One region of the Thiorhodococcus fuscus genome, then DNA from elsewhere that is predicted to be linked to it. Evidence: predicted binding sites of a transcription regulator. Region 1 holds the regulator's gene; each other region holds the start of a gene.

Region 1 (2,270 bases):
GCCCTCGGCCCCGAGACGGATGCTCTGCTTGATCTCGTCGGTAATGTGCGGAATGACCTGCACGGTACGGCCCAGATAGTCGCCGCGCCGCTCCTTGCGGAGCACGCTGTCGTAGATCTGGCCCGTGGTGAAATTGTTGTTGCGCCCCATGCGGGTGCGCAGAAAGCGCTCGTAGTGGCCCAGGTCGAGGTCGGTCTCGGCACCGTCGTCCGTGACATAGACCTCGCCATGCTGAAAGGGACTCATGGTGCCCGGATCCACGTTGATGTAGGGATCGAGCTTGATCATGGTGACCTTGAGGCCACGCGCTTCGAGCAATGCCCCGAGGGAAGCCGATGCAATACCTTTGCCCAGCGATGAAACGACACCGCCGGTGATGAAAATATACTTGGTCATAGGGAAACAAAAGGAGGGTCGAGGGGTGATAGCCCGAATGCCCGGACAAACTACCAAAATCGCCGCCCCGGCTCAATCGAGCGCGCGACCAGCTGGCACCTGGAACAGCCCGTGATCAGGCACCGAGCGACGAAAGGTATCTGGAGCCGAAGAGCCTTCGCACACGGAATGCCGCCCTTGTATTCTGATGTGGATCAGGTTACAAAATGCTAATATTTGATCCAGATCAAACAGCAGAATGAAAACCCTACCGTCGATGTCAGTCTAAGGGGCGGCGCCTTGAATCAGCGAAAAGTGATCTCTCTAGAAACCATCCGTGTCGCCTGTAAAAATTGTACGCTGTCCTCTCTATGCCTGCCCATGGGCCTGGTTGCAGAGGACGTCGAGCGTTTGGACGACATCGTCAAACGAGCCCGTCCCCTGCATCGGGGCGACTTCCTGTTTCGCGAGGGCGATCGCTTCCGCTCTCTGTACGTCGTCAAAACCGGATCGGTCAAGACTTTCGCGCCCAGCCCAGAGGGCGGGGAGCAGGTGCTCGGCTTCCACCTGCCGGGCGAGATCATCGGCATGGACGCCATCGACAAGGATGCCCATGCCTGTTCGGCCAAGGTACTCGAAACCTCCGCGATCTGCGAGATACCCTTCGGCCGTCTCGAAGAACTCACCTCGATCATCCCCAGCCTTCAGCATCAGATGTACCGGTTGCTGAGCAAGGAAATCGGACAGGACACGGACATGCTGCTGCTGCTCGGCAAGAAGAACGCCGAGGAACGCCTGGCCGCCTTTCTGCTGAGCCTGTCGCAACGTCTGCACAAGCGCGGACTGTCGCCGTCCGACTTCTATCTCAGCATGTCGCGGCACGAGATCGGCAACTATCTCGGTCTCGCGGTCGAAACCGTCAGTCGGCTCTTCACGCGCTTTCAAGAAGACGGCCTGATGCGTGTCGACCGCAAGCATATCCAATTGCTCGATCTCACCGCGCTCGAATCCCTGGTCGGCGGATCCGGACAGGGACGCCGCCAGCAACAACAGCAAACCTGAAGGAGCACCTGGACGCAACGTTCAGGGCAAAGACAAAGACTCAAACGTCCTTGAGCCAGAGACAACCGTCGGAACAGCCCGACTGAATGGCCGACAGGCGCCGTGCGTGCGCCTCCAGGGCCGCATCGTCGGCACGCACCACCCGCAGCGACGGGCGCTCCGGATCGATCCGGCCGCGATGCACCACGCGCGAGCCCCCGCCATCCTCTTCGCGCGATTCGCTCCCCAGGTGCAGCGCCACCTGCCCCCCCGTCATCGCGAGATAGACGTCGGCGAGGATCTCGGCGTCGAGCAAGGCCCCGTGCAGTTCGCGGTGCGAATTGTCGACCGAGTAGCGCTTGCAGAGCGCATCCAGGCCGTTGCGCTGCCCGGGATGGAGCCGCCGCGCCATCGCGAGGGTATCCGTCACCTCGCACAGATCGGCGACACAGGGCGCATCCGGGCGCCAGCGCCTGAATTCGTGATCGAGGAAGCCGACGTCGAAGGGGGCGTTGTGTATGATGAGTTCGGCGCCCGCGACGAAGCGCACGAAGGACTCGGCCACCTCCTCGAAGCGCGGCTTGTTGGCGAGGAACTCGTTGGTAATCCCATGCACCTCGATCGCGCCGGCGTCGATCTCGCGGTCGGGCTGAATGTAGTGATGGAAGTTGTTGCGTGTCAGGCGGCGGTCGACCATCTCGACGCAGCCGATTTCGATGATGCGGTGCCCCTCTTTCGGGTCCAGACCGGTGGTTTCGGTATCAAGAACGATCTGACGCACGACTGCCCTCCTGATCGATGACGCCTCGGTTGGCGAGACGGTCGGCGCGCTCGTTTTCGGCATGCCCGGCATG
Region 2 (2,270 bases), on a different contig from region 1:
ACGGTGAAACTGGAGTCGGCAGGGACCTCGAAGGATTCGCCGCCAACGATTCGCCGCCAGCCGCCGGTCCCGGGCAGTTGGACCTCCAGATCTCCGGTCAGGATCTCCATCAACTCGGCGTCCTGGGTGCCGAAGGTGAAGGTGCCCGGCTGCATGATTCCGAGCGACTTGCGGCTGCCGTCCGCGAACAAGAGGGTACGGCTGATCACCTGTCCGTCGAAATAGACGTTGGCTTGCTTGATAACGGTGACGTTTTCGAACTGCGACATAGGGTACTGTCTCGTCAAATCTAATGATGAACGGGGATCCGGCCGCGAATCGGCGCGGCCGGATCCTGGGGGAGCCGGGGCTCAGTAACGCGGGTAGCGATTGTCATAATCGCGGTTGCGATATTCCCGGTCGTATTCCTCCTGCTTTTTGTTCTTGTCGTAGACATAACCGCCGAGCGCGCCCGCGCCGGCACCGATCAAGGCGCCCTTGCCTGCATTTCCGCTCAGCGAGCCGATGGCCGCACCGGTGGCGGCGCCAACGGCGGCGCCGCTGCCCGTGCGTGAGCCAGTGGTGGTGCCGCATGCCACGAGCACCAGGGAGGAGGCGAGTGTGAGTGATAGAGCGAGTGTCTTCATGGTCGTGGTTTCCAGATGTTCTCAGCGGCTGGCCGAAGGCCGGATCCGCTCAATATGGAGGCTCTGATCGATGTTGGCAATTCCCTTCTGTTGAGCGTGCCAGACTGGATCGATCCCTTTGCCACGCGAGAGGCTGACTGTATTGGTCGCCTTTTCTCGGTGGTCTGGTCGATTTGACCTTGGTCAAGGAGCCAGGTTCTCTGTCCAATCAGACTTGGCCCCGAGCGCGGCTCCTCGACCGGTCCAGGATCGAACTGCAAGAGCGAGGGCTGCTTGGCTTGCCATCCATCATGTTTCGTTCGAGGTTCCGATGTTCTGCAATCAATGTGAGCAAACCTTCCGCCAGTCGGCCTGCGTCAACTCACCCGGTGTCTGCGGCAAGGACGCTGACGTTCAGTCGCTCCAGGAAACCCTGCTCTACGGTCTCAAGGGCATGGCCGCCTATGCCCATCACGCGCGCCGGCTCGGCAAACACGACGAACGGGTTTCGGCCTTCATCGAGGAGGCCCTGTTCGCGACCATGACCAACGTGAACTTCGACCTCGACAGCCTGCTCGAACTCTGTCTCAAGTGCGGCGAGATGAACCTGAGGGTCATGGAGCTGCTCGACGAGGGGCATGTCGAGACCTTCGGCAAGCCGTCTCCGACCCAGGTGAAGGAGGGCACCCAGGCCGGTCCGGGCATCCTCGTGACCGGCCACGACCTCCTGGATCTGTGGAATCTGCTCCAGCAGGTCGAGGGGACGGACATCAAGGTCTACACCCACGGCGAGATGCTGCCGGCCCACATGTATCCCAGGCTGCGCGAGCATCCCAACCTGGCCGGTCAATACGGCGGTGCCTGGCAGGAGCAGAAGAAGGAGTTCGCCGCCTTTCCGGGGCCGGTGGTCGCCACCACCAACTGCGTGCTGATTCCGCCCGAGAGCTACAAGGGTCGTCTTTTCACCATGCGTGCCACGGCCGTTCCGGGCGGGCCGCGTCTGGACGAGGACTTCTCCGCCGTCATCGAGGAGGCGCGCCGCTGCGAGCCCTGCCAGGAGCGGATCAGCGGCGAGTCGACCATCGGTTTCCACCGCAGCGTGCTGTTGGATCATGCCCAGACGATCGTCGACGCGGTCAAGGCCGGCCAGATCAGCCGCTTCTTCGTCATCGGCGGGTGCGACGGCGCCGAGAAGGGGCGCAACTATTTCAGCGACTATGCCCAGGGCACGCCGAAGGATTCCTTCATCCTCACCCTGGGCTGCGGCAAGTTCCGTATCCGCGACTACGACTACGGGGAGCATCTCGGATTCCCGCGTCTGATGGACATGGGGCAGTGCAACGACGCCTACGGCGCCATCTCGGTCGCCGTCGCCCTGGCCAAGGCGTTCGACTGCGGTGTCAACGATCTGCCCCTGACCCTGGTGATCAGCTGGTTCGAGCAGAAGGCCGTCGCCGTCTTCCTGACCCTCTTGAGCCTGGGCGTCAAGGGCATCACCCTCGGACCCAATCCGCCCGCCTTCGTCACGCCCAACGTCTTCGCCATCCTGCAGGAACGCTACGACCTCAAGCTGACCGGCGATGACCCCCAGGCGGACCTGCGCTGCGTCGTCGGTGCCTGAAGCTGGAGGCTGGAGGCAACCCTCTGTTCAGGCGTTCGCGCCGT
Region 3 (2,270 bases), on a different contig from region 1:
CCGCACCGGCATGCGTCGCATCAAGCAGCCCATGCGGCCCTTGTCGAAAAAGCCTTCAAGGAACCCGCCCTGACGCAACAGGGCAAGGTTTTTCAAGGGGATACCGCCGCCAAGGTAGACGCCACCCAGCGCCATGTGCTTGAGCGCCGCATTGCCTGCCTCGCGCCCGTAGAGCCGCAGAAAGAGATGCATCGCCTCGACACAAATCGGACAACGCTCGATGGCTGCAGCCTGAGCGACCACGGCCGCCGTATCGCCGCCCTCGTCGATCGCGCGACGCAGCCAGACGGGAGACTCGCAATCATGGTAGCGAAGCAGGAATTCATAGATGTTGGCGATCCCAGGCCCGGAGACCACACGTTCCCAGCTCACTCGACCGAAGCGCATCTTGAGGTAGCGGAGCATGGCGAACTCGAGATCGTCCGCCGGAGCGAAATCCGTATGTCCGCCCTCGGTCGCGAAGGCATGATGGCGAAAGCCATCCCAAAAGAGTCCCGCCTGCCCTAGACCGGTGCCCGCAGACACCACGCAGGCGTTCCCCTTACCCTCCCCCTCGCCGGGATGGAGTTCTGCGAGATCCGTGTCGCGAAGCGCTGAAACGCCCCAGGCGACGGCCTCCAGATCGTTGAGGAACTCGACACCGGCGAACCCAAACGCAACCTCCAGCGCATCGGCATCGAGCGACCAGGGCAGATTGGTCGCCTCGCAGCGGCGATCCTGCACCGGACCGGCGACCGCGAAGGCCGCGAAGCGGCAATGCACGCCGGTCTCGATGCGGTAGCGATGAATGATCTGCTCGAGGGAATCAAAGGCAGCGCTCGGATAACGTCGAGGCTCGGTGACCGACACAACCTCGCAATCCGTTTCCGCGATTCCCAGCGCCGTCTTGGTACCACCGATGTCACCCACCAACAAGCGCATTGCGTGTCTCCCATCGTCAGACGGCGAACAACCCACGACCCCGGCAAAACAGAGGCCTCGGGCCGGAAGGCGGGGATAATAGCAACTTGCGGGCTCGACTGCGAAATCAGGACCTTGGCATTCCTGGGCGCGGCCGTAAAACGCCGCCGCCCGCGAGTCGCGGGCGGCGGCGTATTTTCATCATTACGTGTACAAGCAGACGTCTATTTGGTCGTCATGCTTTGCGGCGCGCTCACTGCCGGATAGGCATACCCCGGATAGGCATATCCCGGGTAACCGTAGACTGGTGCACCCCAGCCATAGGGAGCGCCGTAGCCTCCGTAGTAGGGGACGCCATAGCCGTAAGGTCCGCCCCCATACCAAGGACCACCGCCGTACCAAGGACCACCGCCCCAGGGGTTGAACCAATCGAACGGACCCCAACCCCAGAAGGCGTTGGCGGACACAGAACCCAATGCAGAGACGCCCGCGACGGTGGCGGCCATCAAGAATCGCTTCATGGTCATCATCGTAATTCCTCGCGAATGTAGAGTGTCTATCGGCAAATCGGACCGAACGCTTCGAACCGATTCACCCTCCGCGAGACTAAGATTAGGATGGTTGAATTACCGCTTCGTTGATCTCTATCAATAAGGGTTTGCTTAACATCGCCGTCTTGCAACCCCATCTAAGTGGACGTCGAAGCGATCCCCGGAAAACTTATAGGCCAAACCAATCGCTATGATTTCCACAATCCATTTCACGGATTAGTCGAATCCTCCTATCATGGCACCCGTCGGCAGCGAACAGCCCGCCAACACCGAAACGTTCAACCTGGATCGGCTTCGGACCGAGATCCGAATCAACAGCCCTAAAAACGCTACAAGGAGAATCAACAGATGTTTGAAGATCGCACAGGCAGCCGCATTCCCAACGTCACCTTCCGCACCCGCAGCGGACACGAATGGGTGGACGTCACGACCGACGACATCTTCGCCGGCAAGACCGTGGTCGTCTTCTCGTTGCCGGGCGCCTTCACGCCCACCTGTTCGTCTTCGCACGTGCCGCGCTACAACCAGTTGACGCCCCAAATGAAGGCACATGGCGTCGATGACGTGGTCTGCATCTCGGTCAACGACACCTTCGTCATGAACGCCTGGAAGGAGGCCGAGCACGCCGACAACCTAACCTTCATTCCGGACGGCAACGGCGAGTTCACCGAGGGCATGGGCCTGCTGGTCGACAAGGACGACCTGGGCTTCGGCAAGCGCTCCTGGCGCTACTCCATGCTGGTGCGTGACGGCGTGATCGAGAAGATGTTCATCGAGCCCGAGGTCGAAGGCGACCCCTACGAGGTCTCCGACGCCGGC

Evidence for each region. The regulator FNR, encoded in region 1, switches genes on or off when oxygen is low (the NO sensors DNR and NnrR bind a similar motif). The targets are predictions, from matches to a motif close to TTGATNTANATCAA.
Region 2: hcp (hydroxylamine reductase) is a predicted target of FNR. The motif match lies at 800-813, and genes of this name have one in related genera.
Region 3: ACFSJC_RS07835 (sulfur globule protein CV3) is a predicted target of FNR. The motif match lies at 1,538-1,551, and genes of this name have one in related genera.

The regions. Positions count from the first base shown of each region.
Region 1 is NZ_JBHUHX010000040.1:86,591-88,860, reverse strand. It holds gene ACFSJC_RS14520 (CTP synthase) at 1-396, opposite strand, end outside; gene fnr (fumarate/nitrate reduction transcriptional regulator Fnr) at 676-1,437, shown strand; gene dnaQ (DNA polymerase III subunit epsilon) at 1,478-2,197, opposite strand; gene rnhA (ribonuclease HI) at 2,178-2,270, opposite strand, start outside.
Region 2 is NZ_JBHUHX010000032.1:98,999-101,268, forward strand. It holds gene ppnP (pyrimidine/purine nucleoside phosphorylase) at 1-269, opposite strand, end outside; gene ACFSJC_RS12515 (YMGG-like glycine zipper-containing protein) at 351-626, opposite strand; gene hcp (hydroxylamine reductase) at 937-2,226, shown strand; gene ruvB (Holliday junction branch migration DNA helicase RuvB) at 2,254-2,270, opposite strand, start outside.
Region 3 is NZ_JBHUHX010000016.1:63,142-65,411, reverse strand. It holds gene glk (glucokinase) at 1-921, opposite strand, end outside; gene ACFSJC_RS07835 (sulfur globule protein CV3) at 1,125-1,421, opposite strand; gene ACFSJC_RS07830 (glutathione peroxidase) at 1,800-2,270, shown strand, end outside.